DNA from 2 places in the Stenotrophomonas sp. DR822 genome. Region 1 is predicted to be linked to the other one. Evidence: riboswitches for the same ligand, from Rfam matches in the RefSeq annotation. Region 1 holds a riboswitch; the other holds the start of a gene.
The links. Region 1 has a riboswitch for glycine ahead of K5K93_RS14895 (trimeric intracellular cation channel family protein). Riboswitches for the same ligand answer to the same signal wherever they lie in the genome.
Positions count from the first base shown of each region.

Region 2: linked by a shared signal. The riboswitch ahead of gcvP (aminomethyl-transferring glycine dehydrogenase) and the one ahead of K5K93_RS14895 (trimeric intracellular cation channel family protein) in region 1 are both predicted to bind glycine.

Region 1 covers NZ_CP081826.1:3,244,537-3,255,828, forward strand. The annotation lists gene groL (chaperonin GroEL) at 1-794, shown strand, start outside; gene K5K93_RS14865 (serine hydrolase domain-containing protein) at 1,006-2,169, opposite strand; gene K5K93_RS14870 (MarR family transcriptional regulator) at 2,348-2,848, shown strand; gene K5K93_RS14875 (DNA alkylation repair protein) at 2,845-3,582, shown strand; gene K5K93_RS14880 (DUF6616 family protein) at 3,659-3,997, shown strand; gene K5K93_RS14885 (hypothetical protein) at 4,082-4,342, shown strand; gene K5K93_RS14890 (3-deoxy-7-phosphoheptulonate synthase) at 4,595-5,668, shown strand; gene K5K93_RS14895 (trimeric intracellular cation channel family protein) at 5,840-6,457, opposite strand; glycine riboswitch at 6,542-6,645, opposite strand; glycine riboswitch at 6,659-6,748, opposite strand; gene K5K93_RS14900 (GIY-YIG nuclease family protein) at 6,789-7,046, shown strand; gene K5K93_RS14905 (nuclear transport factor 2 family protein) at 7,119-7,544, shown strand; gene K5K93_RS14910 (NAD(P)/FAD-dependent oxidoreductase) at 7,612-8,892, opposite strand; gene K5K93_RS14915 (NYN domain-containing protein) at 9,014-9,808, shown strand; gene K5K93_RS14920 (hypothetical protein) at 9,866-10,057, opposite strand; gene K5K93_RS14925 (glutathione S-transferase) at 10,136-10,756, shown strand; gene K5K93_RS14930 (primosomal protein N') at 10,825-11,292, opposite strand, start outside.
Region 2 covers NZ_CP081826.1:3,933,267-3,944,558, reverse strand. The annotation lists gene K5K93_RS17835 (response regulator transcription factor) at 1-32, opposite strand, end outside; gene K5K93_RS17830 (glycosyltransferase family 39 protein) at 165-1,868, shown strand; gene K5K93_RS17825 (phosphatase PAP2 family protein) at 1,981-2,733, shown strand; gene K5K93_RS17820 (phosphoethanolamine--lipid A transferase) at 2,730-4,379, shown strand; gene K5K93_RS17815 (M2 family metallopeptidase) at 4,917-6,881, shown strand; gene K5K93_RS17810 (hypothetical protein) at 7,002-7,394, opposite strand; gene K5K93_RS17805 (siderophore-interacting protein) at 7,472-8,368, opposite strand; gene K5K93_RS17800 (multidrug effflux MFS transporter) at 8,510-9,736, opposite strand; glycine riboswitch at 10,036-10,138, shown strand; gene gcvP (aminomethyl-transferring glycine dehydrogenase) at 10,200-11,292, shown strand, end outside.

The DNA.
Region 1 (11,292 bases):
AGGCGATGCTGGAAGACATGGCCGTGCTGACCGGCGGCACCGTGATCTCCGAGGAAGTCGGCCTGTCGCTGGAGAAGGCCACCATCAAGGACCTGGGCCGCGCCAAGAAGGTGCAGGTCTCCAAGGAAAACACCACCATCATCGATGGCGTGGGTGACAAGGCTGCGGTCGATTCGCGCGTTGCGCAGATCAAGACCCAGATCGAAGACACCTCCTCGGACTACGACCGCGAGAAGCTGCAGGAGCGCGTGGCCAAGCTGGCCGGTGGCGTTGCAGTGATCAAGGTCGGCGCGTCGACCGAAATCGAAATGAAGGAAAAGAAGGATCGCGTCGACGACGCCCTGCACGCGACCCGTGCGGCCGTTGAAGAAGGCGTGGTCCCGGGCGGCGGCGTTGCCCTGGTCCGTGCGGTCTCCGCACTGGCTGGCCTGAAGGGTGGCAACGAAGACCAGAACCACGGCATCCAGATCGCCCTGCGCGCGATGGAAGCCCCGCTGCGCGAAATCGTTGCCAATGCCGGTGAAGAGCCGTCGGTCATCGTCAACAAGGTCAAGGAAGGCACCGGCAGCTTCGGCTACAACGCCGCTACCGGCGAGTTCGGTGACATGCTGCAGTTCGGCATCCTGGACCCGACCAAGGTGACCCGTTCGGCGCTGCAGAACGCAGCCTCGATCGCTGGCCTGATGATCACCACCGAAGCCATGGTTGCCGAAGCTCCGAAGAAGGACGAGCCGGCCATGGGTGGCGCTGGTGGCATGGGCGGCATGGGTGGCATGGGCGGCATGGACTTCTAAGTCCCGCTGCACTGCTGCAATGAAAAACCCCGCCGCAAGGCGGGGTTTTTTGTGGGTGGCGTGTTGCCGCCAATGGGTCCATACCCGTGTATCCATACCCATGTGTCCATGCCAATGAATCCATGCCCATGGGGCCATGCCCATGAATCCATGCCCATCGGTCCATGCCCATCGGTCCATGCCAGTAGATCCACGCCATGCGTGGATGGCGTCAGCGCACGAACACCTTCTGCGTGCCGTACTCCCAGTCCCACGGCACTCCGGTATCGCCCAGCACGAACGCCACCAGCGCCGGAAACGCCGCCTCGGCGCGGACATCGTTGCCCAGCATCACCACGCAGCGCTGGCCCTGCTCGATGCACACCAGGGTGTTGCCCACCGCGTCATCGTGGCCGCCCTTGTAGAAGCCGGGCCCCTGCGGTCCGCGGAAGGTGACCACGCCCAGGCCGGCTGCCAGGTCCCTGCGCCGCTCCGCTACCGGCAGTTCCGCCTGCAGGGTCGGAAACTGGCTGGCCGTGGTGATCGGCAACTGCGGACGTACCAGCTCCTGCCGCATCGCCGCTGAAAGGCCTTCGCCGCGCACATAGCCCGCTGCGAAGTTGGCCATGTCGGCGATGGTGGTATCCATCGAGCCGGCAGCCCGCACCCGGCTGCGCTCGTCATGCGGCTCGGGCGTGCCATCGGCGGTCCAGCCGTCGGCCAGGTTGGCGGCGAAATCCCCGCGCCACATCATGCTGGTGCGGGGCATGCCGAAGCGATCAAACACGCGCCGCTGCATCAGCGCGCCGATGTCCTGGCCAAGGCGCCCCCGTTCGAGCACGAACTGCAGCAGGATCAAGCCTTCGCCGGAATAGCCGTAGCGGCTGCCCGGATCGAAATGGAATTGCAGCCTGCCATCCGGTTCCAGAAACGCGAAGTTGGCAAAGCCGCTGCCATGATTGAGCAGCAGGCGCGGGGTGAGCCGGCGCCAGCGTTCGTCGCCGGCCAATACGCTGTAATCGGCGTAGTGCTTCGTATCGACGGGGTAGTCCGGCAACGGCTTGTCCAGATACGTGGCAATGCCGGCGTCCAGCGCGATCACCTGGTCCTGTGCCAGCTGCGCGACCAGGTGGCCAAAGGCCATCTTGGTCAACGAAGCGGCGTACATCACGGTGTCGGTACGCAGCGGTTCGCCGGCGGCGTTGCGCTCGCCATAGGCGGCCACGTGCACCACCTTGCCAGCGTCGATCACCGCCAGCGCCATGCCACGTGCGTGTGCGGCCTGCATCAGCCGTCGCGCCTGGGCATCAATGCGGGCTGGCGAGGGCAGCGGAGGGGGCGCGGCGACTACGGCGATCGGCAACAGCGTCAGCAACAACAGGACGACACGGCACATGCGTGGAACTCCTGGCGGGACGTGGCGCGATGCTACCGCAGCTTTGGCTGCCGGCGCCGGTCGACCGTAGCCAGGCCCTGGGGCGGCGCCGCGTCATGCCCTGCGGCAACCCGGTCCGGGCTTGCGCCCTGCGGGATCGTGAATATAATATGGCGCCTAATCATCATGGATATGATGGATGCTTGAAGCAAAACACACGGCTCTCCTCCAGGAGGCTGGCCGTCGCGGCGATCCCCACCTGGCCCAGCTTCGTCTGTGCTTCCAGCTGCTTTCGCTGTCCACCGCCATCGACCGCGACTGCGCCGCACGGTTGGCGCCGCACGGCCTCAGCGAAGGCCGCTTCGTGGTGCTGTTCCTCCTGCACGGCGCTGGTGGCACCTTGCCACCGCATACGTTGGCCGAGCGTGCCGGCGTCACCCGCGCCACCATCAGCGGACTGCTTGATGGTCTGCAGCGTGACGGCCTGCTGCAGCGGCGCAGTGACGCCGAGGACGGCCGCCGTCTGCAGATCGTGCTGACCGCGCGCGGCAAGCGCCTGGCTGACGATCTGTTCGACCAGCACACCCAATGGATCGGTGGACTGTTCAACGGCCTTGATTCCGGTGAACAGGTGCAGTTGTCGCTGCTGCTGGAAAAAGTCTGGCGACACACCGACGCAGGCCAGGAAACAGGCACATGAGCGGCACCATCGGCACGGCACGCCTGCAGGCACTCAATGCGGGCAGCGTATCCAGCACGCACCTGGCCGAGTGCCTCGCAGTGGATTTCGCCGCACTGCTGCAGGCGGTGGCACCGACCTTGCCCCAGGCATCCACGCAGCGCATGCGCGCCGCTGCAGGCAAGGGAATCACCCAGCGCATGGCATTGGCCGCAGCGGTGCTGCGCGAGGCGGGGCAGGGGGACGTGCACTGCTGGCAGGCGCATCCCTCCGACACCGTGCGCGGATGGGCCTGTTATCTGATCGGCGGCGACGTGCGGACGGCATTGGCCGACAAGCTGCAGGCGATGCGTCCGCTGGCAGATGATCCGCACTTCGGTGTGCGGGAATGGGCATGGTTGGCCCTGCGTAGCGATATCGTCGCCGAGCCGCTGGAAGCGCTTGCCCTGCTGCACCCCTGGACGCAGCAGCGCTCGCCCCGTCTGCGCCGCTTTGCCTGTGAGGCGCTTCGCCCCCGCGGTGTATGGGCCACGCACGTTGTGTTGTTCAAGCAGCAACCCGAGCACGCGTTGCCCCTGCTGGAGGCGCTCGCTGACGATCCCGAGCGCTACGTGCAGGACTCGGTCGGCAACTGGCTGAACGACGCCGGCAAGAGCCAGCCTGGATGGGTGCGCGATGTGTGCACGCGGTGGCAGTCAACGCACGACAGCGCAGCCAATAGGTACATCCGCAAGCGCGCGCTGCGCTCGCTGTAGCGCCGTACCGTTCACCCACGTTTCCCGGTAGTGCCGGCCGCTGGCCGGCACTCCCACGACCCTCAAGGAAGACCACATGTCCCACCTCCTCATCGAGCTGTACGCGGCGACGCCGGCCTGGAAAGCGCTGTGCGCGGAACAGCGGAACGCCTTCTTCACCCGCATCGGCGCCGGCATGCAGCAATTGGATCCCGCACGCATCGCACCGTTGGCGATGGGCCGCGTGGCCAGCGACGTGTCATATGCCAGCACCGAGCAGTACTACGCGGTCTGGAGGTGCGGCAGCCGTGCAGATGCCGATGCCCTGGTGGCCGCCATCAGTGCCACTGGCTGGCATGACTACTTCGCCACCACCAATGCCGTGGGCGCGGTGGATGCGATGGCCCAGCACCTTGCGGATCTTGCAGCGCTGTAACGCGGCCTGCGGTGGCACATGCGCGTGTCATCCATTCCAGGTAAAGATGGCGCTCGGCCGCATCCATCCGCAGGGAAGTCGAGCATGCAGAGCAAGATCCAGGTGACGTTGTACGGAGCGCTGGGCAGCAGTCCAGCGCTGCAGGTACCCGGCCTGGAAGGGCCGGTGGTGGCCATCCAGGAAGCCACCCTGCGGCAGCTGGTGTCCGATCTGTATACGGCCAGGTCCATGCTCAACCCCGAACAGCTTGATGAGGCCAGGCAGGAACTGGACCGCGTGGTGGAGCGTTGGGTCGACATCCACGAGACGCTGCTGCTGGATGTGGAAGTGCATGGCAGCCGATAGTCCGCTGAACCGCGCCCGCAGTTGCGGATGAAACAGTTGGCACCCGCCAAAACCCTGTGTTATCAATAGATCCCATGAACGCAACCCACGCCAGCTTTTATTGGTATTACTTTCCGAAGCCCCCGGCGGAGGAAGGATTGCGCTCACCCTGAAGAAAGCTTCAGACGCATTCCCGAAAGCCGCCAGCGAACCTGGCGGCTTTTTTCATGTCGCCACGCTGCGGACCCCCACCTTCCGTAGAGACCCCTCACCATGCCCCCGCACACCGACGACCTGCGTATCCGCACCATCGAACCGCTGACACCGCCTGCCCAGCTGCTGGCGATGCTGCCCTGCGATGACGAAGCCTCCGACACCGTCAGCGCTTCGCGCGCCGCCCTGCACCAGATCCTGCACGGCCGCGACGACCGCCTGGCGGTGGTGGTCGGGCCGTGCTCGATCCACGACCCGAAAGCCGCCATCGAGTACGCACAGCGCCTGAAGCCGATGCGCGATGCGCTGGCCGGCGAGCTGGAAATCGTCATGCGCGTGTACTTCGAGAAGCCGCGCACCACGGTGGGCTGGAAGGGCCTGATCAACGATCCGGACCTGGACGGCAGCTTCAAGATCGACAAGGGCCTGCGCATCGCCCGTGGCCTGCTGCGCGACATCAACAAGCTCGGCCTGCCGGCCGGCGTCGAGTTCCTCGACGTGATCTCGCCGCAGTACATCGCCGACCTGGTGGCATGGGGCGCGATCGGTGCACGCACCACCGAAAGCCAGGTGCATCGCGAGCTTGCGTCGGGGCTGTCGTGCCCGGTCGGCTTCAAGAACGGCACGGACGGCAACGTCAAGATCGCCGCTGATGCCGTGGGCGCGGCCTCCAATCCGCATCACTTCCTGTCGGTCACCAAGCAGGGCGGCACCGCCATCGTCTCCACCACCGGCAACCCCGACTGCCATGTGATCCTGCGTGGTGGCAAGCAGCCGAACTACGATGCGGCCAGCGTGGCCGATGCCTGCCAGGCGCTGGCCAAGGCCAAGCTGCCGACGCGCCTGATGATCGATGCCAGCCACGCCAACAGCCTGAAGAACCACGAAAACCAGCCGAAGGTGATCGAAGACATCGCCACCCAGCTGGAAGACGGCGAGCAGCGCATCGTCGGTGTGATGGTCGAAAGCCACCTGGTCGGCGGTCGCCAGGAGCTGGTGGAAGGCCAGCCGCTGGTCTACGGCCAGAGCATCACCGATGGCTGCATTGATTGGGACACCACCGTGCAGGTGCTGGAGCGGCTTGCCGCTGCCGTGCGCGCCCGCCGTGAGGTGAAGGTGTCCGAAGCCGCTTGAGTGCGGCACGTGTGTGGATGGCGGCCAGCGCCTGCGGGGGTGCGGCCGCGATCAGGGCCGGTCGGAGTTGGAGACCGGCCCGTCTGCACCGGCGATGCGCCTGGCGCTGCGCACTCTTGCCAGCGCCAGGTACATCGCCGGGGTGGTGTGAAACCCGGCGAACGTCAGCGCTCAATGCACTTCGTCGTGGTACACGAACTTCGGCATTTCCCAGCGGTAGTGGATGGCCAGCAGACGCACGGCGAAACCACCGCCCAGGCAGCACAGGATCGCCGTGGCATCGGCCACGCCCCAGTGCAGCAACAGCAGATACACCGCACCGGTCAGCAGCGAGATGATCGCGTACAGCTCCTTCTGGAAGATCAACGGCACCTCGTTGCAGAGGATGTCGCGCAGCACGCCGCCGAACGCGCCGGTGAGCATGCCGGCGATCAGCACGATCGGCAGTGCATGGCCGGCCTCGCGCGCGATCGAGCAGCCGATCAGGGTGAAGGCGATCAGGCCCAGGCCATCGAGCACCAGGAAGGTACGGCGGAAGTGGTGCATCCAGCGCGCCACCCAGGTGGCGATCAGCGCCGCGCACACGGTGAAGCCGAGGTACTCGGGGTGTTTCACCCAGCCCAGCGGATAGTGGCCAAGCAGGATGTCGCGCAGCGAGCCGCCGCCGAGGGCGGTGACACAGGCGATCATGACCACGCCGAACAGGTCCATGCGGCGGCGGCCGGCAGACAGGGCACCGGTCATGGCTTCGGCGGAAATGGCGATCAGGTAGATGATGGACAGCAGCATGGGACAGGCTCCGGGCGCGGTGGGGCCGGCCATGCGCACATACCGCCACTGCCTGCGCAATGACGGGATGACGATGACCGGTGCCGCTCCCGCTGTCCTTTTGCCTGAGAGTTCAGCGGCGTGAGCCGCGTGCCCCTTCGGCGGATCGTCCCGGGCGTGCCCGGTGACCTCTCTCCAGCTCGGCGAGTCGAATGCATGGTTGGTGGGATTCCAGCCCACCGGCCTGAGCGATCATGGGAGCCTGCGCCTTCGGCGGGCGCCAGCGCGGCGCCTCTCTCCTGCATTCGGGCGGCAGTATATCCGCTGCAGTGCAGCACGGCATAATCCGGCCATGGTTTCGCCTTCCCGCCCGTGGTTCCTGTACCTGCTCGAATGCCGCGACGGCAGCTATTACGCCGGCATCAGCACCGACGTGCCGGCCCGCTTTGCTGCCCACCAGGCCGGCAAGGGGGCCCGCTACACCCGGTCGCGGCCGCCACTGCGGGTCCTGGCGGTGCGTGAGTACCCAGACCGGGCAGCGGCCTCACGTGCCGAATGGGAGCTCAAGCGGCAGCCGCGCGAACGCAAGCTGGCCTGGCTGTTGCAGTAGATCCACGGCATGCGTAGATCGGGCGCATCCGGCCATGCCATGATCGCCCAGCCCTCAGCGCTGGAGACCCGGATGTCCACGCTTGCCCTGTTGTTCGCTGTCGCTGCGGCGACAAGCCCTGTCGCCGACGCCGCCACGATCGCAGCCATCGAAGCCACCTGCCACGACTACGTGGATGGCCAGCTGGAGGCCGACCCGCAGCGCGTCGCCCGTTCCCTGCATCCGGACCTGGCCAAACGTGCGGTGCTCGGTGATACACCGGACGAGCGCCTGGGCCTGCGCCGGATGTCGAAGGAAGAGCTGGTTGCGTTGACCAAGCAGGGCGCGTTGAAGACCCCGAAGGATCAATGGGATCGCCGCTGCACGGTGTTGGACGTGACCGGCAACGTCGCATCGGTGCGGCTGGAAACCCCGTGGTTCGTCGACTACTTCCACATGGGCCGCTTCGAGCAGCGCTGGGTCATCGTCAACGCGCTGTGGTACCCGAAGCCGAAGTAGAGCCACGCCATGCGTGGCTGCGCTCCATGCAACCTGCACAGAAATTCATCCACGCATGGTGTGGACCCTACCGCTTCGGCCGCCGGTCTTCGCGGTCATCGCCGAAGATGATCCGCGCGCTGCGCTGGTAGCTCCAGTACGCCACCGCCCAGTTCAACAGCACCACGACGCGGTTGCGGAACCCGATCAGGAAGAACACGTGCGCGGCCAGCCAGAACCACCAGGCCAGCACGCCGGACAGCTGCAACTTGCCCAGGTGCACGATCGCGGCCATGCGGCCGATGGTGGCCAGGTTGCCGAAGTCGGCGTACTTGAACGGCCCGGGTGCTGCCTTGCCATGCAGGCGCGCGCGGATCACGTCCGCCACGTACTTGCCCATCTGCTTGGCGGCAGGCGCAACGCCCGGTACCGGTTTGCCGTTGGCCTGGTTCAGCGCAGCAAGGTCGCCGGCCACGAACAGTTCCGGATGACCAGGCAGGGTCAGGTCGGGCTGCACCTGCACGCGACCGGCGCGGTCCAGCGGCACGTCCAGGGTGCGCGCCAACGGTGAGGCGGCCACGCCGGCGGCCCAGACCACGGTACGCGCGGGCACGAACTGGTCGCCCAGCTTGAAGCCCTGTCCATCAATGTGGCTCACCGGCGTGCCGGTCATCACTTCCACGCCCAGTTTTTCCAGCTGCCGGCGTGCCTTCAGCGAAAGCACTTCGGGGAAGGTGGACAACACGCGCGGACCGGCCTCGACCAGCCGTACCTTGGCGCTGGCCGGATCGATGTGGCGGAATTCATTGCGCAGCGTATGCCGGGCGATTTCCGCGAGGGTGCCGGCCAGCTCGACGCCGGTCGGCCCACCGCCCACCACGGCAAAGCTCAGCCATGCCGCCTTCTTTTCCGGGTCCGGTTCGGCTTCGGCGCGTTCGAACGCCAGCAGCAGTTTGCGCCGCAGGGCGATGGCATCGTCGAGCGTCTTCAGGCCGGGTGCATCGTCGGCCCATTCGTCGTGACCGAAGTAGGCGTGGGTGGCACCGGTGGCCAGCAGCAGGCTGTCGTAGTCCAGCGTGCTGCCATCGGCCATGCGTATCTGGCGGGCCTGCTTGTCGATGGCCACCACTTCACCCAGCCGCACCTCCACGTTGCGCTGGTGGCCGAGGATGTGGCGCAGCGGTGCGGCGATATCCGGAGCGGACAGCCCGGCGGTGGCCACCTGGTAAAGCAGCGGCTGGAACAGGTGGTGGTTGCGACGGTCGACCAGGGTGATGCGTATGCGTTCGCGGGCCAGCGCACGGGTGGCCCACAGGCCGGCGAAACCGCCGCCGACTACGACCAGGTGGGGGACGCGATCACGACTCATCGACTCACTCCAGGGGGGCATGGGGGAAGTGCCTGGCATCTTCGCACGGCCGCTCCTTGTCACGTCAGCGTGCATCGGGATCGGCGATACTCGGGTTCAGGCAACTGCCCGTGAGGAGTTCATGAGCGAACCGGAAAAGCGCATCGCCCTGTTGATCGACGCCGACAATGCACCGGCCTCGAAGATCGACGAAGTCCTGGCCGAGGTCGCGCGCTACGGTGTGGCCAACGTCCGCCGTGCCTACGGCAACTGGAAGAGCCCACGACTGAAGGGCTGGGAGGCGGTGCTGCACGAGTACGCGATCCGCCCGATCCAGCAGTTCGCCTACAGCAAGGGCAAGAACGCGTCGGACATGGCGATGGTGATCGACGCGATGGATCTGCTGTATGCGCGCAACCTGGATGGCTTCGCAATCGTGTCCAGCGATGCCGACTTCACTCCGATGGTGATGCGCCTGCTGACCGATGGCGTGAAGGTGTATGGCTTCGGCGAAAAGAAAACGCCCGAACCCTTCGTCAACGCGTGCTCGAAGTTCACCTACCTCGAAGCGTTGGGCCAGACCCACGCCAGCGTGCAGGATGTGGAGCAGGCAGCGAACGAACAATCATCGAACGGACAGGCGCCCAGCGAGCAGGCCACCAGCGATGATGCGCGCCCACGCAAGAGCGGGGCGGAAATGCGCAGCGACACGCGTCTGGTGAAGATGCTGCGCCGTGCGGTGTCCTCGGCAGAAGGCGAGGATGGCTGGTCACACCTGGGTCCGGTCGGCAGCCAGATCGGCAACCAGGCCTCGTTCGATCCGCGCAACTACGGTTACGGCAAACTCAGCGATCTGCTGGCGGCGATCGGTTTGTTCGAACTGAAGAAGGACGGTAAGTCCTCCTACGTACGCGCGCTGCCGAAGAAGAACCGGTAGCGCCGGGCGTTGCCCAGCGTGTGCCGGTCGCGCAGCACTGCAGAAGACATGGTGTGGCTACAGCGTACGTGCGCTGGAGCCGGCATAGCCTTCCGCAAATCCGTTGGCGAAGTCTTCAACGCCATTGAAGGCCAGCAGCAGCACGCCGGCGCACAGCAGCATGTTGCGGTTCGAGCGCCGGTACCCGAGCACCAGCATCACCAGTCCTGCTGCCAGAAGCGTGTAGTTCACTGCATCCCATGCGGTCATGTCGTCTCTCCCTGTGGATGGGCGTATCGTAGCGGCTCCGCGCCATCGCGGCGCACTGCTGCACGCAAGGAAACCCGCATGTTGAAGATCTGGGGCCGCCGCAATTCCAGCAACGTCCGCAAGGTGCTGTGGTGCGCCGAGGAAATCGGCCTGCCGTACGAGTCCATCGAAGTGGGTGGCAGCCACGGTGGCACGCAGTCGCCGGAGTACGTGGCGATGAACCCGAACGGCCTGGTGCCGGTGATCGAAGACCACGGCCTGCCGCTGTGGGAGTCGAACACCATCGTGCGCTACCTCAGTGCGCGCTATTCGCTGGGCACGCTGTATGCCGAAGATCCGATGGAGCGCGCCCAGGCCGAAAAGTGGATGGACTGGAGCACCTCGCGGATGGCGCCGCTGTACTCCGAACTGATCTGGGGCATCATGCGCACCGCACCGGCCGACCGCGATGAGGCGCGCATCAATGCAGCGATCGTGCGCGCCGGTGATTTCCTGGCGCTGCCCAACGCAACTCTGGCCAGGCAGCCGTGGCTGTCGGGCGAGACGTTCGCCATGGGTGACATCGCGCTGGGCTCGTTGATCTACGCCTGGTTCGAACTGCCGATCCAGCGCCCGGACCTGCCGCACCTGGCCGAGTGGTATGCGCGTCTGCGCGAACGCCCGGCGTACCAGCGCGGCGTGATGTCACCGATGACGTAAGCGAAGGGGCGACGTTCGGGGTCAGAACCCTTTTCTGCGGAAAGGGATCCGACCCCAGCGCATTGCCCTCAGTACAGATCCGTCGGATCCACATCCAGCGACCAGCGCACCTTGCGTGCCTCCGGCAGCGCGTACAACTGCGGCACCAGCTGTGCCAGTACCCCGTGCAGCGGCGGCCGCTGTGCCGCCGACAGCAGCAGCTGCGTGCGCTGATAACCGGCACGGCGTGGCATCGGCGCCGGCATCGGCCCGTAGGCCTCCACCATGTCCTGTTCACCCAGCAGTTTCCGCGCAGCGAGCAGGAACGCATTGGCATGCTCGACCTGTTGTGCTTCGGCACGCATCAATGCCAGGTGCGCGAAGGGCGGGAACCCGGCTGCCTGGCGCTGGTTGAGTTCGGCCTGCGCGAACGGGTGGTAGCCACCGTTGACCAGCGTCTCCAGCAGCGGATGGCCCGGATGATGGGTCTGCAGCCACACTTCACCCGGATCGCGCGCGCGACCGGCGCGGCCGGCTACCTGGATCAGCTGCTGCGC
Region 2 (11,292 bases), 690 kb from region 1:
TGGCGGTTGTCCTCGATCACCAACAGGCGCATGCACGAAACATCCACGGGAAGTGCCACCATGGTAGCGCCGTGGATGTCGGAATGCGGTCGCCTTCACGGCGGCTCCGACGGCTTTCCCACGCCCCTCTCATCAGAATGGCCGTTTTGCTCCTGGAGCCTGCCGTGCCCGTAGCCCTGCCCCGTCGCTGGCACCTTCCCCTGCTGTGGCTGCTGATCGTGATGGCGCTGGCGGCCGGGCTTGGCATGCGCCAGCCGCAGCCACCGGACGAACCACGCTTCGTGCTGGCCGCACGTGCCATGGTGGAGAGCGGCGAGTGGCTGCTGCCGCACCGGGGCAGCGAACTGTACGCCGAGAAGCCGCCGGTGTTCATGTGGCTGCAGGCCGCCGCCCACCAGGTGGTCGGCAGCTGGCAGTGGTCGTTCCTGCTGCCGTCGCTGCTGGCTGCGCTGCTCAGCTTGTGGCTGGTGTCCGACCTGGCACGCCGGCTATGGTCGCCACGGCATTCGCTGTATGCACTTGGCGCACTGTTCTGCACCCTGCAGTTCGGGCTGATGGCCAAGCGCGCGCAGATCGACATGGTGCTGGTGGGCATGACCACGCTGGCCCTGTGGGGGCTGCTGCGCCATCTCTGCGAGCGTCGCAACCTGCCGGCCCTGTGGCTGGCGGGGTTTGCCGCCGGCGTCGGCACGGTGACCAAGGGGGTGGGCTTCCTGCCCTTGCTGATGGTGCTGCCCTGGCTGGGCTGGCGGCTGTACCAGCGCCGTCGCGGCCAGCGGGTGGACGGCCCCCACCCCGCCAGCCTGCTGTGGCTGATTCCGGCCTTCCTGCTGGGCACGGCGGTATGGCTGGCGCCGCTGGGCTGGGCGCTGCTGCACGAACCCAGCGCATCGCTGCAGTCGTACGCGCACGAGCTGCTGTTCAAGCAGACCGGCACCCGCTATGCCAACGCCTGGCACCATCGCCAGCCGGCCTGGTACTACCTGCAGGTGATCGCCACGCTGTGGCTGCCAGGTGCGCTGCTGCTGCCGCTGATGGTCACGCCGTGGTGGCGCCGGCTGCGTCGCGGCGACCAGCGGCAGTGGCTGCTGCTGGGCTGGGCCGCGCTGGTCCTGCTGTTCTTCACTGCCAGCCCCGGCAAGCGCGAGGTATACGTGCTGCCGATGCTGCCGGCGATGGCACTGGCGGTGGCGCCGCTGCTGCCCGGCCTGCTGCGTCGCCTGTGCGTGCGCCGCTACCTGTTCGGCTACAGCCTGCTGCTGATGCTGGCCACCGGCGTGCTTGGCGTGATGATGCTGACCGACAGCCCCTGGGCGCAGGCGCAGCTGGCACGGCGGGCGATGCCCGACACCCTGCTGCCCGTATTCGGCGATGGCCTGCTGACCTTCGCCATCGCCGTGGCGACGCTGGCGGTGTGGCTGCGGATACGACGCGCGGCCACGTTGGTGCTGCTCACCCACGGCCTGCTGTGGATGCTGTACGGACTGGTGCTGATACCGGCGCTGGACCCCTACGCCTCGGCGTCGGCGGTAATGCGCCGGGTGGGCACGCGGATCGGTCCCGATGCGGAGCTGGCGCTGGTGGCCTGGCGCGAACAGAACCTGCTGCAGGCCGACCGGCCGGTGCGCGAGTTCGGCTTCAAGCGGCCGTGGGCAGAGCAGTGGCACGACGCCGGTCCCTGGTTGGCCGAGGCGCCGGACAAGCGCTGGTTGCTGGTGCTGGACAAGGCGATGAGCCCCTGTGTCGATCCGACCCAGGTCATCGAGATCGGTGTTGCCAATCGCAATCGTTGGCAATTGCTTCCGGGCACCGCCTGGAATGCGGCCTGCCATGCCGAGCGTGCAGGCGCCAACGACGAAGAAGACTGAATGATGATTCGCGCCGGGCACGGATTAACCCGGCGCGAACGCGTGTACGACCCTTCTCCGACATGCCAGTGACGAGCATGGCTGCGGATTCCCGTAACGGCCCCTTCCCTGCATGCCCGCTCGCCCTCTTGTCCCGGCAGTCTCCTTTGCGCCCTCGCTGCTCGCGTCGCGTTTTGCCGTTACCCATCTTTGGCTGCCCTCTGCTATCGGCGTTGCGGTGTTCACCGTGTTGATGGGCCTGGGGGGCGACCAGTGGCTGGCCGACCACCTGTTCCGGCTGGAAGGCGGGCGCTGGGCGCTGCAGGATGCGTGGCTGACGCGTTCGGTGGTGCACAAGGCCGGCAAGTGGCTGAGCACCGCTGCAGCATTGGTGGCGATGCTGCTGTGCTTCCACCACTGGCGCCGCGGCCGTGATCGCGAGCTGCGGTGGGCGCTGTTGTACGTGGTGGTGGCCGTGGCACTCGGCACCGGGCTGATCTCGCTGCTGAAGTCGCTGGTGCCGATGGACTGCCCATGGGATCTGCTGCGCTATGGCGGACACGACCCGTTCGTCGGCCTTTTCAGCAGCCGCCCGGCCGGCATGGCCGCCCGCGCCTGTTTCCCCGCCGGCCACGCAAGTGCGGGATACGCGTGGATGTGCCTGTACTTCTTCGCGCTGCTGTGGCGCCCGGCCTGGCGTTGGGCCGGGCTGTGGATCGGCCTCGGCAGCGGCCTGGTGTTCGGCATCGGCCAGCAGCTGCGCGGCGCCCACTTCCTTTCGCATGACGTTGCCACCGCCTTGATATGTTGGCTGCTGTCGCTGGGCCTGTACCTGATGGTCCGCCACCAGTTGGATCGCTCGACCCGCCAGGAGGCGATTGCATGAACGCATCGGTCCAACGCTCCTTCCGTCTACCCACGCTGGCCAGCATCCGCGCATGGCGGCCGCAGCTGTCCACCGAAGCACTGATCGTGCTGACCAGCCTGTTCTTCGCTGTGGCCGGCAATGGCCTGTTCTGGCACAGCGCCATGGCCAGCCATCCGGGCAGCCTGCGCTATGCACTCTCGCTGCTGTTGCTGCTGCTGGGCGCGCACGGTGTGCTGCTGGGCATCCTGGTGTGGCGCTGGAATGCCAAGGTGGTGGTCAGCGTGCTGCTGCTGGTCACCGCGTTTGCCGCGCACTACATGAGCCGTTACCACATCTATCTGGATGCGGACATGCTGCGCAACGTGCTGGCTACCGACCCCAAGGAAAGCCGCGAGCTGATGACGGTGTCGCTGCTGTGGCCGGTCCTGCTGCTGGCTGTGTTGCCGATGGTGGTGCTGTGGCGCGTTGACCTGCGCCGCCGCAGCTGGGGCCGCAGCCTGCTATGGCGCATCGGCTTCCTGCTGGTCGCTGCGGCCACCGCACTCGGCGGCGCGCTGGTGTCCTTCCAGGATGTGTCGGCGCTGATGCGCAACCAGCGCGAAGTGCGCTACCTGGCCACGCCGGCCAATGTGCTGCTGGGGCTGCCACGTGCGCTGCGCGGCGACAACCCGGTGCAGCGCGCGCCGAAGCTGCCGATCGGTACCGATGCCAAGGCGACCCCGCGCGCAGCGACCAGCAAGCCACGCCTGCTGGTGATCGTGATGGGCGAAACGGTGCGTGCGCAGAACTGGGGCCTGAATGGTGGCCGAAATACCACGCCGGAGCTGGCCCAGGCGGCGGTGGTCAATTTCCCGGACATGCACTCCTGCGGTACCAGCACCGAGGTTTCGCTGCCCTGCCTGTTCTCGCCTTGGGGACGCCACGAGTACGACGAGAAGAAGATCCGTGCGCACCAGTCGTTGCTGCATGTACTGAACCGCGCGGGCATCGCGCCGCTGTGGCGCGACAACCAGTCCGGCTGCAAGGGCGTATGCGAGGGCCTGGACTTCCAGTCGCTGTCGGACGCGACCACGCCGGGGCTGTGTGCCGATGGCCGTTGCATGGACGAGATCCTGCTGCAGGACCTGGCGACGCAGGTGCGTGCGCGCCCGGGTGATCGGGTGGTGGTGCTGCACCAGCTGGGCAACCATGGCCCGGCCTATTTCGAGCGCTACCCGCCCGCCTTCCGCCGCTTCACCCCGACCTGTGACACCCAGGACATTGGTCGCTGCTCGCGCGAAGAGATCACCAACAGTTACGACAACGCCGTGCTGTACACCGATCATTTCCTGAGCAAGACCATCGGCACGCTGCAGGGCCTGCAGGACTACGACACGGCGATGATCTACCTGTCCGACCACGGTGAATCGCTGGGCGAAAAGGGCCTGTACCTGCACGGTGTGCCGTACGCGATCGCACCGGCCGAGCAGACCCGGGTGCCGATGACGATGTGGTTCTCGCCGGGCTTCGCCAGCAGCCGTGGACTGGACCTGCAGTGCGTGCGCAAGCGCTCGGCCAGCTACACCGACCACGACAACCTGTTCCCGTCGGTGCTGGGGCTGATGCAGGTGAAGACCTCGCTGTACGAGCGCGATCGCGACCTGTTCGCCAACTGCGAGAGTTAGAGTTGTTCGGCAGGGCTAGCAGCCCTGCACCTGCTGCAAGCAACAGCAACAGCCGAAGCAGACGCAGAAGCGGTTTTCCTGAGGGATGGCGGGGTGGGTCCGGTGGCGGGAGACGCCGTAAACCCGTCCATGGGGGCTTGGCCGCGGCATCCATGCCGCGGACACTCCCGCCACCGGACCCACCCCGCCTTCGACAGATTTCCGCTGCTGTTGGTGGGTGCCGACCGTTGGTCGGCACGGGGTCGGATCCGAATTTGAGTCTCGATTTCTGACAGGTCTCATCCACGCATGGCGTGGATCTACTGCCATCACCGAATTGCGTCTGGGGCAAAGCCCCCTGAGTCAGGGGGCGGCCGCGAAGCGGCGGGGGTCTGGGAGCGGGTAAGTGGGGCCCACGTTTCGCGCAGCGAAGCGTGGGAGCGACAGCGCGCATGCGATGTCGCGGTCCCCGGGCGCCGCCCGGCCGACTTCCGCCACTTGCGGTGGCAACGCCTGCCCACTAGCCTTCGGCGGTCGTTCACCACCCAAGGACCGCCCGTGAAACACCGTCATCTCCTGCTGGCCTCGGCAATCGCCGCCGCCACGCTGGCCCTGGCCGCCTGCAAGAAGGAACCCACCCCAGGCGCCGAGACCGCCAGCAGCAGCGCACCGGCCGGCGAAACCGCTGACCAGTTCGTGGCCCGCATCAATGCCGAATTCAAGGCGGCCTACCCGGAGATGACCTCGGCGCAGTGGCTGTCCTCCACCTACATCAACAGCGATTCAGAGCGCATCGCGGCCAAGGCCAACGAGCGTTCGCTGACCCAGCTCAACAGCTGGATCGAGCAGGCCGGCAAGTTCGATGGCAAGCCGATGAGCGAAGACAGCAAGCGCGCGATCCATCTGCTGAAGCTGATGTCGTCGATGCCGGCGCCGCGCGACCCGGCCAAGCTGGCCGAGCTGACCCAGATCGCCACCCGCATGGAAGGCAGCTACGGCGCAGGCAAGTACTGCACCGACGCCAACGATCCCAACTCCTGCCGCCAGCTGGGCGAACTGGAGCAGGTGCTGGCGCGCAGCCGCGACTATGACCAGCAGCTCGATGCCTGGCAGGGCTGGCACAGCACCACCAGGAGCATGCGCGGTGATTACCAGAAGTTCGTCGGCCTGGTGAATGAAGGTGCCAAGGGCATGGGCTTCACCGATGCCGGGCAGATGTGGCGCAGTGGCTATGACATGCCGCCGGAGCAGATCGGCCCGGAAACCGATCGCCTGTGGGAGCAGGTCAAGCCGATGTACGAGCAGCTGCACTGCTACGCGCGCGGCAAGCTGGACAAGACCTATGGCAAGGACAAGGCCGAGGTGGGCAACGGCCTGATCGCCGCGCACCTGATGGGCAACATGTGGCAGCAGGACTGGTCCAACCTGTGGGACCAGCTGGAACCGTACCCGGGCGCCGGCAGCCTGGACATCACCGCGGCGCTGGAAAAGCAGTACCAGACCAACCTGAGCGCGGCGCTGGCCAAGGCCGGCAAGGATGCGAACGTAGCCGCGCAGTACAAGGCGCAACGCGAGGCCGAACTGCGCACCGCCAAGCAGATGACCGAGCGTGCACAGGATTTCTACGTCTCGCTGGGCATGCCGTCGTTGCCGCAGTCGTACTGGGACAAGACCCAGTTCATCAAGCCCGATGACCGCGACGTGGTCTGCCACGCCAGTGCGTGGGACATGAACATGGAAGGCGATGTGCGCACCAAGATGTGCATCAAGCCCAACGAAGAGAACTTCACCACCATCTACCACGAGCTGGGCCACATCTATTACGACCTGGCCTACAACCCGCTGCCGCCGCTGTTCCAGGGCGGCGCCAACGATGGCTTCCATGAAGCGATCGGCGACACCATCGTGCTGGCGATGACGCCGAAGTACCTCAGCTCGATCGGGCTGGTCGACGCGCCGACCGAGAGCCGCGAAGCGGTCATCAACAACCAGATGCGCATGGCGCTGTCGGGCGTGTCGTTCCTGCCGTTCGGCCTGATGATCGACCGCTGGCGCTGGGGCGTGTTCGATGGTTCGATCACCCCGGACAACTACAACAAGGCATGGTGGGACCTGAAGGCCAAGTACCAGGGCGTGGCCCCGGCCAGCGCCCGTGGCGAGGAATTCTTCGACCCGGGTGCCAAGTACCACGTGCCGGGCAACACCCCGTATACCCGCTACTTCCTGGCGCGCATCCTGCAGTTCCAGTTCTACAAGGGCCTGTGCGATGCCGCCGGCTTCAAGGGCCCGCTGCACGAGTGCACCTTCTACGGCAACAAGGAAGCCGGCCAGAAATACTGGGCGATGCTGAGCAAGGGTGCCAGCCAGCCGTGGCAGGCCACGCTGAAGGAACTGACCGGCTCGGACAAGCTCGATGCCGGCCCGATGATCGAGTACTTCAGCCCGGTCAATGCCTGGTTGAAGCAGCAGAACGAAGGCCAGATGTGCGGTTGGCAGGCCAGCGCGGCACCGGCAGCGAAATGAAAAAAGGGCGGATCCGCGAGGATCCGCCCTTTCCCTTTCGGTAGCGCCGGGCCGTGCCCGGCGAGCGCAGCGGCGTAATGAAAAGCCACCAGGCATGGCCCGGCGCTACCGCAATGAGGATCAGTTGCTCTTCTTCGCCGCCAGCTGCGCAGCCAGTGCGGCCTTGAATTCCTCGAAGGTCTGCCCCTTCTCGTTGGCTTCGGCCTGCGCCGCATCGCGCAGCGCATCCGAGTAAATCAAGCGCACGGGCGTGCCCTGCCGTTCGTGCAGCTCACCGGCCTGCATGATCAGCGCCAGCACCTGGGCCGCACTTTCGCTCTGGCCGGCGATGCGGCCATCCATGCCCAGCACCCATTCGCCGTCGCGGCGGACGATGCCGGCCAGCAGCGTGCGCTGCGTGTCGCGCAGCTCGGCGTGCGGCTCGACGGGCGAGGCAGTGGCGGCGGCCTTGTTGGCAGCCTGCTGTTCCTGGCGACGGCGCTGGTCGCGGCGGGATTTGGAAGAGGTCGACATCAGTGGGGCTTGCATTGCGGGGGCGCAAGGATAACCCACACCCCCTGCATGCCGGTTCACGCCGATGCGGTAGCGGCTCAGTCCAGTACCCGCCCCTGCCGCCAGTACCCCATGAAGGTGATCGCGCGGCGATCCAGGCCGCAGTCTTTCAGCAGATGCCGGCGGATCGCCATCACCGCGCCGGCCTCGCCCGCTACCCAGGCATACAGCGCGCCGTCCGCGCTGGCGTCCGCTTGCTCCCACAGGATCTGCGCATCAACGTCGATGTCGTCCAGTTCGGCAGCCCCGGCGACGGTCGCGGCCGCCGCCAGCCGCGCCTGCACCGCCTGCAGCAACCGCTGCCCATGGGCCTGCTCCCCGCGTGGCAACCACACCAGTTCGGCCGTAGCCGGGGCCTTCAATGGCACCGCATCACCGGCCTGGGCGATCTCCAGCAGGGCCAGCGTGCGCGGCGGATCGGCCAGCCCGGCCAGTTCCTCGAGGATGCCGGCCACCGCCGGCAACGCGGTCTCATCGGCCACCAGCAGCACCTGGCCTACCCCGGCTGGCGGCTTCCATTCCCAGCCCTCGCTGCTGTCCGCACAGTCGGCATCGGGGGCCAGCAGCACCACGCGGTCGCCCGGCCGTGCATGCGTGGCCCAGCGCGAGGCCGGTCCGGTCTGGCCATGCAGCACGAAGTCGACGTCGACCTCGCACTCGCCGGCACGCAGCTGGCGGAGAGTAAAGGTGCGCATCGGCGGCCGCGCCTCATCGGGCAGTGCCCGGTAACGGTCATACCAGTCTTCGCCGCTGGGCACGTCCGGCGCGTCCTGGCCGGGCAAAGGGAAAAACACCTTGATACGCTGGTCCGGGCCTTCGGTCTTCATGTGCGCCACGTCGGCGCCGGTGAACACCATGCGGTCCAGGGAAGGAGAAAGAACGCGGCGCTCCTTCAGCGCCACCTCGAACATCCGGTAGGTCTGCTGCGCAGCCATGCGGGTACCTCATGCGACGACATCGGAATGGCTGGCTGTCGTGCACCCACGAACCGGCTCGCTGGAAACCCCAGCCTAATCCCTGGCCGCAGCGCCGCAACGGATCCGCGCGTGATGACGCGCCCTACCCCTGCACGACGCTCAATGCGCCGTGCTGGCTGCCTCTGATGCGCGCTCGCGCTGGTGCTCCCAGTACCAGAACACGAAGCCGGCCGCGAAGAAGCCCGCCTGTCCCAGTGCCAGGTGCAGCGGGTTGTTGTGCAGCAGCGGCGATACCACGCCGGCCACCACGGTGCTGATCATCAGCTGCACGAACGCCTGCAGCGACGACGCCAGGCCGCGCTGCAGCGGATACATGTCCAGCACCGCCAGCGCCAGGATCGGGAAGATCAGCGCCATGCCCATGCCGCCAAGGAAGATCGGCATCACCGCCCACGGCAGCGCGAACTGCGGCGCCAGGGTGACGTAGCCGATGTTCAGCACGGCAGAGACCGCACACAGGCTGAAACCGAGCGCGACCTGCCGGGTCGGTGTGCTGTGCCCGGCCATGCGCCCGGACAGGAACGAACCGGTGGTCATGCCGCCGATGGTGGGAATGAACAACCACGCAAAGCCACCTTCACCCAGATGCAGGTGCTGCATCACGATGGCCGGCGCCGAGGAGATGTACAGGAAGATGCCGCCGAACCCGATGCTGCCGGCCAGGGCCAGGCGCAGGAACCGCGGGTTGAAGCCGATGCGCACGTAATCGCGCAGCAACGTGCGTGGCGACAGGGCGATCCGCGCCTGCACCGGATGGGTTTCCGGCAGGAAGCGCGCGGTGGCCGCCAGCAGCACCAGCGCGAACACCACCAGGAACCAGAAGATCAGCGGCCAGCCGGCACCGCTGAGCAGGATCCAGCCACCGATGATCGGCGCGATGGCCGGGGCGATACCGAACAGCATCGACACCTGGCTCATCAGCCGCTGCGCGTCGTGGCCGTGGTACAGATCGCGGATCACCGCGCGGCCGACGATCATGCCCACGCCGGCGGACAGGCCCTGCAGTGCGCGGAACGCCAGCAGCGTGGTCAGGTCGGTAGACAACGCACAGCCCACCGAGGCGCCGACGAAGATCACCAGGCCGCCGAGGATCACCCGCTTGCGCCCCCACGCATCGGACAGCGGGCCATGGGCCAGGCTCATCAGGCCGTAGAACAGCAGGTAGACGCTGATGGTCTGCTGCACCGCCACCTCGTCCACCGCCAGGCGCTGGGCCAGCTGCGGAAACGCGGGAAAGATGGTGTCGATCGAGAACGGACCGAACATGGCCAGGCCAGCGAGCAACAGGGCCATGCGGCGGGTGGAAGGAGCAACGGCGGCGGTCATCGGGCAAGCGTCCGGCAGGGCCATGCATGACACGCACGGCGGGCGCCGATCCCCTGCAGCAGGGACGGCGCCAGATGAATACGAGAATCCCACCATCATAGGTGGGGAATGCGCGCGATGCCATGCAAGGATGCACAGAACGCACGCCCGGACCATCGGCCATTCAGCCCCGTGAGGCCAGCCCGGGCCACCGTCAGGCGCCGGCAACGAGCTATAATCGGCGGGCAACACGGTGGGAGAAGCAGGTCACCGCTGCCGAAGGCGCAACGCCCGTAATCGCTCAGGCCCGATACCACCCGTAACAGAACTCTGGAGAGACCGGTTCGATCCGGCGCCGAAGGGGCACGAAGCTGCGGTTTTCCGCGCTTTTAAACTCTCAGGCAAAAGGACAGAGGGGCGCCCGCAGACCGCCGACCGGCGGCTTGTGCCCGTGCGTGTGCCCTTTCCTGACGGATCCTTCGCCATGTCCCAGAACACCCCTTCCCTGCGTGAGCTCGAGCACCATTCGGCGTTCGTCGAGCGCCACATCGGCCCCAACGATGCCGAGATCGCGCAGATGCTCGGCGTCATCGGCCACGCCTCGCTGGATGCGATGACCGATGCCATCGTGCCGGCCAAGATCAAGTCGCCGGCACCGCTGGCGCTGCCGGAGTCGATCACCGAAGTGCAGGCGCTGGCGAAGATCCGCGCGATCGCCGACAAGAACACCGTGCTGCGCAGCTTCATCGGCCAGGGCTACTACGGCACCCACACGCCGAACGTGATCCTGCGCAACATCCTGGAAAACCCGGCCTGGTACACCGCCTACACCCCGTACCAGGCGGAAATCTCGCAGGGCCGCATGGAAGCGCTGATCAACTTCCAGACCCTGTGTGCCGACCTGACCGGCATGGAAATCGCCAACGCCTCGCTGCTGGACGAAGCCACGGCCGCCGCTGAAGCGATGACCCTGGCCAAGCGCTCGGCCAAGTCGAAGTCGGACACCTTCTTCGTGCACGACGCCGTGCACCCGCAGACGCTGGAACTGCTGCGCACCCGCGCCGAACCCATGGGCATCGTGCTGCGCGTGGGCACCCCGGCCGAAGCGCTGGAAGCGGAAGCCTTCGGCCTGCTGCTGCAGTACCCGGACACCTTCGGCCAGGTGGGCGACTACAAGGCGCTGGTCGATGCCGTGCACGCGCGCGGCGGCCTGGTGGCTGTGGCCACCGACCTGCTGGCACTGACCCTGCTGGCCGCCCCGGGCGAATGGGGTGCGGACATCGTGGTCGGCAACAGCCAGCGTTTCGGCGTGCCGTTCGGCTTCGGTGGCCCGCATGCGGCGTTCATGGCCTGCCGTGACGCCTACAAGCGTTCGATGCCGGGCCGCCTGATCGGCGTCTCGATCGACGCACAGGGCAACCCGGCCTACCGCCTGACCCTGCAGACCCGCGAACAGCACATCCGCCGCGAGAAGGCCACCTCCAACATCTGCACCGCACAGGTGCTGCTGGCGGTGATGGCCTCGATGTACGCCGTCTACCACGGCCCGGAAGGCCTGACCCGCATCGCCCGCCGCA